Chelatococcus sp. YT9: one gene and its partner. Each later gene encodes a partner of the first gene's protein in a complex. Links are inferred from orthologs where the notes say so. Each region holds a gene or a part of one and is shown in the gene's direction. Other genes may lie near its edges.

What was found. The genes of interacting proteins can lie anywhere in the genome.
Region 2: the proteins of uvrA (region 1) and mfd are in contact, whole or in part, in a crystal structure (PDB 4DFC), measured with the Escherichia coli proteins. The link is inferred for Chelatococcus sp. YT9 from one-to-one orthologs.

What each region holds. Positions count from the first base shown.
Region 1 is NZ_JAHBRW010000001.1:59,807-65,006, forward strand. Bases 1-3,424 are described here. They hold uvrA (excinuclease ABC subunit UvrA), read left to right. Parts: upstream 1-305; coding sequence 306-3,224; downstream 3,225-3,424. In the rest of the region: KIO76_RS00270 (DUF1127 domain-containing protein), read left to right, coding at 3,432-3,593; KIO76_RS00275 (hypothetical protein), read left to right, coding at 3,765-3,998; methylenetetrahydrofolate--tRNA-(uracil(54)-C(5))-methyltransferase (FADH(2)-oxidizing) TrmFO, read left to right, coding at 4,031-5,200. UniProt on the Escherichia coli protein: The UvrABC repair system catalyzes the recognition and processing of DNA lesions. UvrA is an ATPase and a DNA-binding protein. A damage recognition complex composed of 2 UvrA and 2 UvrB subunits scans DNA for abnormalities.
Region 2 is NZ_JAHBRW010000001.1:3,635,372-3,639,441, reverse strand. It holds mfd (transcription-repair coupling factor), read left to right. Parts: upstream 1-348; coding sequence 349-3,870; downstream 3,871-4,070. Other genes in the region: zwf (glucose-6-phosphate dehydrogenase), read left to right, coding at 3,949-4,070; KIO76_RS16795 (heparan-alpha-glucosaminide N-acetyltransferase), read left to right, coding at 1-201. UniProt on the Escherichia coli protein: Couples transcription and DNA repair by recognizing RNA polymerase (RNAP) stalled at DNA lesions. Mediates ATP-dependent release of RNAP and its truncated transcript from the DNA, and recruitment of nucleotide excision repair machinery to the damaged site.

The sequences.
Region 1 (5,200 bases):
CCCGAACCTGCCCTTGAATACGGGGTTACGATCTCGTCCTTCCCGCAAGCGACAAGCCATGCGAGAAGAACGGGCTCATTCTTCAAGTCGTTCGTCGTTCAGCGCTCCAGGCGCCGTCCGCTCCTGTCGATCCCACTTGTCCGTTGAGAGCCATGGCTCAGAAATCGAAGAAGAATCCCGCAGCCACCGTTTCCGCGGCGGCCAAGTCACTGGCTCCCGAGGCGCCGGCCGCCAAGGCACGGACCGCGAAGGAACCCGCGGCCGAGACATCCGTCGCGGGGATCTCCGTCGCGAGGTCTGCAGTCATGCTGCCCGAAAGCAAGCGCCTCCGTCATGACGGCCCGACGCGCATGCTCACCATTCGCGGAGCGCGGGAGCACAATCTCAAGAACGTCGACCTCGCGGTTCCGCGAGACAAGCTGGTCGTCTTCACGGGCCTTTCCGGGTCGGGCAAATCCTCACTCGCTTTTGACACGATCTACGCAGAGGGCCAGCGGCGGTACGTCGAATCGCTTTCAGCCTACGCTCGGCAGTTCCTCGAGATGATGCAGAAGCCGGACGTCGACGAGATCGACGGTCTGTCGCCCGCGATCTCCATCGAGCAGAAGACCACGTCGAAAAACCCGCGCTCGACCGTCGGCACCGTCACTGAAATCTATGACTACATGCGCCTTCTCTGGGCGCGCGCCGGCGTGCCTTATTCCCCGGCCACCGGCCTGCCCATCGAGAGCCAGACCGTCAGCCAGATGGTCGACCGCATCCTGGCCTTGCCGGAAAAGACGCGCCTCTACCTGCTCGCGCCGGTGGTGCGAGGCCGCAAGGGCGAGTATCGCAAGGAACTTGCGGACTTCATGAAGCGCGGCTTCCAGCGCGTGAAGATCGACGGGACCTATTACGAGATCGCCGACGCACCCAATCTCGACAAAAAGCTGAAGCACGACATCGATGTGGTGGTTGATCGCGTCGTCGTTCGCCCCGATATCGCCGCGCGCCTCGCGGAGTCGCTGGAGACGGCGCTGGAGCTCGCCGAAGGCATCGCGGTTATCGAATTTGCCGATGAAACAGACGCCAAAGGCAGTCCACGCCGCGATGTGCTCTCGTCGAAATTCGCCTGCCCGGTGTCCGGTTTCACGATCCCGGAGATCGAGCCGCGGCTTTTCTCCTTCAACAATCCCTACGGCGCCTGCCCGGTCTGCGACGGGCTCGGGCATGAGATGCGGATCGATCCCGACCTCGTGGTGCCGGATCATACACTGACATTGCGCGGCGGCGCGATCGCTCCTTGGGCGCGCTCGACGTCGCCCTATTACGGCCAGACGCTCGACGCACTGGCGCGCCACTATGGTTTCTCCGTCACGAAGCCGTGGAGCGAGCTTCCGGACAAGGCGCGGGACGTCATCCTTTACGGCAGCGGCTCGACCTCGGTGCGCTTCTCTTACGAGGACGGACTGCGCGCCTACGAGGTCAACAAGCCCTTCGAGGGCGTGATCTCAAACCTCGAACGCCGCTGGAAAGAAACCGAAAGCGACTGGGCACGCGAGGAGATCGGCCGCTTCATGAGCGAGACGCCCTGCGCGGCCTGCGGGGGGCACCGGCTCAAACCGGAAGCGCTCGCGGTCAAAGTGGGCCGTCATCACATCAGCGAGGTGGCGCAACTGTCCGTGCGCGCTGCCCGGGACTGGTTCGATGCCGTTCCTGATCAGCTCAACGCCAAGCAGAACGAGATCGCCGGTCGTATCCTCAAGGAGATCCGCGACCGTCTGGTGTTTCTGCTGGACGTCGGCCTCGACTATCTCACCCTGGCGCGAGCCTCCGGCACCCTCTCGGGCGGCGAGAGCCAGCGCATCCGTCTGGCGAGCCAGATCGGCTCGGGGCTCACGGGCGTGCTCTACGTGCTCGATGAACCGTCGATCGGCCTGCACCAGCGCGACAACGAGCGGCTGCTGCAGACCCTGAAGCGGCTACGTGACCTCGGCAACACGGTCATCGTCGTCGAACACGATGAAGACGCCATCCTGACGGCCGATTATGTGGTCGATGTCGGGCCGGGTGCGGGCATCCATGGCGGCGAGATCGTCGCGCAGGGTACGCCCGACGAAATCCTCGCCAATCCAGCCTCTCTGACTGGCCGCTATCTCACCGGCGAACTCGGCGTGCCGCTGCCGGCGAAGCGCCGCAAGCCGCAGAAAGGGCGCGAGCTCACCATTACCGGAGCGCGCGGCAACAACCTCAAGGACGTGACCGCTTCATTTCCGCTCGGCACCTTCACCTGTGTCACGGGTGTGTCCGGAGGCGGCAAGTCGACGCTCGTCATCGACACGCTCTACAAGGCCGTGGCGCGGCGGTTGAATAACGCTCTTGAGCATCCCACGCCGTTCGAGGCCATCGAGGGCTTGGAACATCTCGACAAGGTCATCGACATCGACCAGTCGCCGATCGGCCGCACGCCACGGTCGAACCCGGCGACCTATACCGGCGCGTTCACGCCGATCCGCGAATGGTTTGCCGGCCTGCCCGAAGCCAAGGCGCGCGGTTATCAGCCGGGACGTTTCTCCTTCAACGTCAAGGGCGGACGCTGTGAAGCCTGCCAGGGCGACGGCGTCATCAAGATCGAGATGCACTTCCTGCCCGACGTCTACGTCACCTGCGACGTCTGCAAGGGCAAGCGTTATGACCGCGAGACGCTGGAGGTGAAGTACCGCCAGCGCTCCATAGCCGACGTGCTCGATATGACGGTCGACGAGGCCCGCGACCTGTTCCATGCCGTGCCGGCAATCCGCGACAAGATGGAAACGCTGTCGCGCGTCGGCCTTGGCTACATCAAGGTTGGGCAGCAGGCGACCACACTGTCGGGCGGCGAGGCGCAACGGGTGAAGCTGTCCAAGGAACTGTCGAAGCGCGCTACCGGACGGACTCTCTATATCCTCGACGAACCGACCACCGGCCTGCATTTCCACGATGTGGCGAAGCTGATGGAGGTCCTCCATGAGCTCGTCGAGCAGGGCAACACCGTCATCGTGATCGAGCACAACCTCGAGGTCATCAAGACGGCCGACTGGGTCATCGACATGGGGCCTGAAGGCGGCGACGGCGGCGGCACCATTGTGGCGCAGGGAACGCCGGAGACGATTGCCAAATCTTCGAGCAGTCATACGGGCAAATTTCTGGCAGAGGTCCTCGAGAGGCGCCCACTTCGCACACGCAAACAAGCGGCTGCGGAATAGCTCCGTGCCGCGATTTCGCCGTTTTTGCGGAATTTCGACCCAAATGTAACTAAATCCTTACCCTGCTGACGCCTTCGTCATGCTCCCCACGCATGACTGTCATACAGAATCTCCCCTGCCTGAAATCGAGGCAAAGGCCTATATGCTGCATCGCAACAAGGCGAGATCGGCAGCATCCGCTAAGCCCCTCGCCGTCAGGAGATTAAAATGATCGTCACGCATATCCTCGCTAAGATCCGCAGCTACCTGCGCTACCGCGACACCGTCCGCGAGCTTTCTCGTCTGTCGGACCGCGAACTCAACGATCTCGGCCTGTCCCGTTGGGATATCCCCTTCATTGCGCGCAAGCACACGAAGGTCGGCGCCTGATCGTCGGGATCACTCACAAGATCCTGGCTCGTAACGCCCGCCCGTTTGGCGGGCGTTCGTGTTTTGAGACTACGAACGCGCCGGATGCTCCCAGCGCGCCTTCAATAAGCCGTGACATCGCTGTTTGTCGCTGCCGCCGACAAAGCCCGGCTGATGTTACGGAGAACGACCATGACAAAGATATACGCTGTCGATGAAGCTGGCAGGCGCACGCTCATCCCATCCCGCCTGGTGGTCGTCGAGACAGCGGCTGGTGATCACATGAAGATCGAGGCCGGCATGCACCGCTTGGGAGAGGTCACGCTCTTAGCCGAGGCGGATCCGGCCCGCGCCGCGGTGCTGGCAGTGCGCAGCGGCGGTTGCAATGTCCTCCATATAACGCTCGAACGACTGAACAAATCTTGACGATGGCCAAGCCACCCGACACATAGGGCGGCATGACGCTTCAACCAACTCACATCATCGGCGGTGGCCTCGCCGGCTCCGAAGCCGCCTGGCAGATCGCCCAGTCGGGCCAACGCGTCATTCTCCATGAGATGCGGCCGACCACGGCGACGCCCGCCCACAAGGGCGAGGGCCTGGCGGAGCTCGTCTGCTCCAACTCCTTCCGCTCCGACGACGCCGAAACGAACGCTGTCGGCCTTCTCCATCAGGAGATGCGTGGGCTGTCCTCGCTCATCATGACAATGGCAGACCGTCACCAGGTGCCGGCCGGAGGCGCATTGGCCGTCGACCGTGAAGGCTTTTCCGCCGCTGTCACCGCCGCTCTCGCGAACCACCCGAATGTCCACATCGCCCGGGCAGAGGTCTCCGGACTGCCGCCGGAGGACTGGGGCGAAACCATCATCGCCACAGGTCCCCTCACCTCTCCGTCCCTGGCGGATGCCATCAGGGCGCTCACCGGCGAGGGGGAACTCGCGTTCTTCGATGCCATCGCCCCCATCATCCATCGCGATTCCATCAATATGGACATCGCCTGGGCGCAATCGCGCTATGACAAGGCCGGTCCGGGCGGCACGGGAGCCGACTATCTCAATTGCCCCATGACCCGCGAGGAATACGAGGCCTTCGTTGATGCCTTGCTCGCAGGTGAAACCAGCGACTTCCGCGAATGGGAGAAGGATACCCCCTACTTCAATGGTTGCCTGCCGATCGAGGTCATGGCCGCGCGCGGACGTGAAACGCTGCGGCACGGGCCCATGAAGCCGGTTGGCCTCACCAACCCGCGCAACCCCGACGAAAAACCCTATGCCATCGTGCAGTTGCGGCAGGACAATGCCCTTGGCACGCTTTTCAACATGGTGGGCTTCCAGACGAAGCTCCGCCACGGCGCGCAGGTGGATGTGCTGCGCATGATCCCCGGCCTGGAGCGCGCGGAATTCGCGCGTCTCGGAGGGCTGCACCGGAACACCTTCCTCAACTCCCCTAAGCTTCTCGATCCGCGCCTGCGCCTGAAGGCCCTGCCACGCCTGCGATTTGCCGGGCAGATCACCGGCTGCGAAGGGTATGTGGAGAGCGCAGCCATCGGGCTGATCGCCGGTCGGCTTGCGGCGGCTGAGCGCGAGGGGGGCGGCGAGATCACAATGCCGCCGGCGACGACCGCCCTC
Region 2 (4,070 bases), 3.6 Mb from region 1 along the record:
CGCAGTTGCGCCAAGGCATGCGTCGACAACGGCAGCGATGCCGTGACCTGCGCGCGTTATTGCAGCTGCGCCAGCGATGCCATCACGCGCCTCAACATGTGGGAGAAGATGAGCGCCAACAGCCTCCTGCCGCAGGAAAGGCAACAGCTGAGCGGAGCCTTCCAGCAATGCCGCGCCGGTGCGGAACGCCCGGCACCCTGAGCATGCGTCCACGCGGGGCCCTTCTCTCAAACAGCATACCCGTGGACATGAGTCGTTGAGTAGCCGCAATTGCGGGCTTATACGTCCCAGTCCGCGATGAACGCTCGCACGTCAAGCCTCTGCTTTTTGTCTGAACAGGTCGATCCGATGAATCCGCTCCAACGCGCCGTTGATGCCCTTCGGCGGGGCGATAACCCGTTGCTCACCAGCGTTGCCGATGGGCAAGACGGGCTCATTATCGCTGATCTGTCGCGGGCACTGGCCGGTGAAGACAATGCCGCCGCGCTCGTCTATGTGCTGCGCGACGACCGCCGGCTCGCGGCGACAGAGGCGGCTCTGGGCTTCATCGCGCCCGAGCTCGAGGTGCTGAGCCTGCCGGCCTGGGACTGCCAGCCCTATGACCGGGTCTCGCCCACCGCCGCCATCACGGCGCGTCGCATGATGGCGCTGGCGCGGCTCGCATCCTCCCGCTCGTCGGCAGAGAAGCCGCGTCTCCTTCTCACCACGGTCAACGCGCTGTTGCAGCGCGTGCCGCCCGTGTCCCTCATGGCCCGCGATAGCCTCTCAGCCGCGCCGGGCAATACGGTCGACATGGACGCCCTCGTGCAGTGGCTAGAGGTCAACGGCTTCCAGCGCACCGCGACGGTGCGCGACACCGGTGAATATGCGGTGCGCGGCGGCATCGTCGATCTCTACGCGCCGGGCCTGCCCGAGCCGCTGCGCCTTGATTTCTTCGGCGATACGCTCGAGTCGATCCGCGCCTTCGATCCGGAAACCCAGCGCACCACGCATCAGCTGCGCTCCCTCGATCTCGTGCCGATGAGCGAGGTGAAGATCACCACCGATACCATCCGCCGCTTCCGCCAGGGCTATGTCACGGCGTTCGGTGCCGCGACCCGCGACGACACGCTCTATGAGGCCGTGAGCGAGGGGCGCCGCCACCCCGGCCTTGAACACTGGCTACCGCTCTTCTATGAGGGGCTGGATACGCTCTTCGACTATGTGCCGGGCGTGCCCTTTGCCTTCGATCCCCTCGCGGAGGACGCGGCTGGCGAGCGGCTGGCCCAGATCAAGGATTATTATGACGCGCGCCGCGCGGGTCCGGCATCCAGCGCGACCGGCGGAGCTCCACCCTACAAGCCACTCCCACCGGAGGCCCTCTATCTCGGCGAGCGGGAATGGAGCGAGCGTCTCAAGGCCGGAGCCACGCTACGCTTCTCGCCCTTCGCCCAGCCTGAAAGCGAGGCGCGCCTCATCATCGACGCGGCCGGCAAGACGGGCCGCAATTTCGCGCCGGAACGCGCCGACGGCACCGTCAATATCTTCGAGGCGGCGGTCGCCCATATCCGCCATCTTCAAGGAGAGGGGCGCAAGGTCGTCGTCGCGGCGTGGTCGGAAGGCTCACGCGAACGCCTCGGCTCGGTTCTCGCGGATCACGGCCTGAAGAAGGCGACGCCGGTCGGGCGGCTCTCCGTCGCGCTCGGCCTGCCGGCCGGCGAAGTCGGGCTCGCGGTCTGGGGATTGGAAGCCGGTTTCGAAGTCGGCGATCTCGCGGTGCTCGGCGAACAGGACATCCTTGGCGACCGGCTCGTCCGTCAGACACGCAAGTCTCGCCGGGCACAGGATTTCATCTCGGAGGTGTCGAGCCTGTCCGCCGGCGATCTCGTGGTGCATGTCGATCACGGCATCGGCCGCTTCGTCGGCCTGCAAACCATCGACGTGGCAGGTGCACCGCACGACTGCCTCGAGCTGCACTATCTCGGCGGAGACAAGCTCTATCTGCCGGTCGAGAACATCGACCTGCTCTCGCGCTACGGGTCCGAGGATACGGAAGTCGCCCTCGACAAGCTCGGCGGAGCGGCCTGGCAGGCGCGCAAGGCCAAGCTGAAGCAGCGCATCCGCGAGATGGCAAGCGCCCTCATCAAGGTCGCGGCCGCGCGTGCCCTCAAGGAGGCGCCGCGCATTGTCCCGCCACATGGGCTCTACGATGAATTCGCCGCCCGCTTCCCCTATGACGAGACCGAGGATCAGCAGAATGCTATCGATGCGGTGCTGGAGGACTTATCCTCGGGCCGCCCGATGGATCGCCTCGTCTGCGGCGACGTCGGCTTCGGCAAGACGGAGGTCGCCCTGCGCGCCGCCTTCGCGGTCGCCCTCTCCGGCCGACAGGTCGCGGTCGTCGTGCCGACGACGCTCCTGGCGCGCCAGCATTTCCGCGCCTTCGAGGAACGCTTCCAGGGCTTGCCCATCAAGGTCGCGCAAGCCTCGCGCTTCGTGCCGGCCGCCGAACTGAAAGCCGTGAAGGCCGGGCTTGCCGACGGCACCGTCGACATCGTGGTCGGCACTCACGCGCTGCTCGGAAAGGCGATCCGCTTCAAGGACCTCGGCCTGATCATCGTGGACGAGGAGCAGCACTTCGGCGTCAGCCACAAGGAGCGCCTGAAGGATCTCCGCGCCGAGGTGCATGTGTTGACGCTGACCGCGACGCCCATCCCGCGCACGCTGCAGCTGGCGCTGACCGGCGTGCGCGAGCTGTCGCTTATCGCCACGCCTCCAGTCGACCGCCTGGCGGTGCGCACCTTCATCTCGCCCTTCGACCCGCTCTCGGTTCGCGAGGCGCTGCTGCGCGAGCGGTATCGCGGCGGCCAGTCCTTTTACGTCTGTCCTCGCATCGAGGATCTCGCCGAGGTGAAGTCATTTCTCGACCGCGAGGTGCCCGAGGTGAAGGTGGCGGTGGCGCACGGCCAGATGGCCGCAGGCCAGCTCGAGGATGTGATGACGGCTTTCTATGAAGGCAAGTTCGACCTCCTGTTGTCGACCACTATCGTCGAGTCAGGGCTGGACATTCCCCGCGCCAATACCCTGATCGTCCATCGTGCCGACATGTTCGGCCTCGCGCAGCTCTACCAGCTGCGTGGCCGTGTGGGCCGCTCGAAGCTGCGCGCCTATGCGCTGCTGACCGTGCCGGCCAACCGGCGGCTCACACAGAGTGCGGAGCGGCGGCTCAAGGTGCTGCAGTCGCTCGATACGCTCGGGGCGGGTTTCCAGCTCGCCAGCCACGATCTCGATATCCGCGGCGCCGGCAACCTCCTCGGCGAGGAGCAGTCGGGCCATATCAAGGAAGTCGGCTACGAGCTCTACCAGCAGATGCTGGAAGAGGCGGTCGCCCAGCTCAAGGCCGGCGTCGAGGAGGCCGAGGAGGAAGCCTGGTCGCCCACGATCACCATCGGCACGCCGGTGATGATCCCCGACAGTTTCGTGCCCGATCTCGATGTCAGGCTCGAACTCTACCGGCGGCTGTCGACCCTCGACACCGACGCCGAGATCGAGGGCTTCGGCGCCGAGCTCATCGATCGCTTCGGCAAGCTGCCGGAAGAGGTGGAGCAGCTTCTCAAGATCGTCTCGATCAAGGCCCTGTGCCGGCGGGCCAATGTGGAGAAGGTCGAGGCAGGGCCGAAGGGCGTCATCGTCTCCTTCCGCGACAATGCCTTCGCCAATCCCGAAGGGCTCGTCGCCTATGTCGCCGAACAGGGATCGCTCGCCAAGGTGCGGCCCGACATGCGCATCGTCTTCATCGACGATTTCGCGACGCCGGCGCACCGCCTCAAGGGAACCACCGTCATCATGCGCGATCTGGCAAGAATCGCCGAGCGAAAGAAGGCGGCGTGACCAATAGGTGTTTGCGATGCAATCTTGGCTGAAAGAGCACGGCGCTGCCGCCGAAGTATGTGAGGAGAAAATGTCCGCATGGCCAGTCGCGTGATCCCCGTACCGCCATTCACCCTCGTCATCTTTGGCGCGACGGGCGATCTCGCCCAGCGCAAGCTTCTGCCCGCCCTTTTCCATCGTGACCTCGCGGGCCAGCTGCC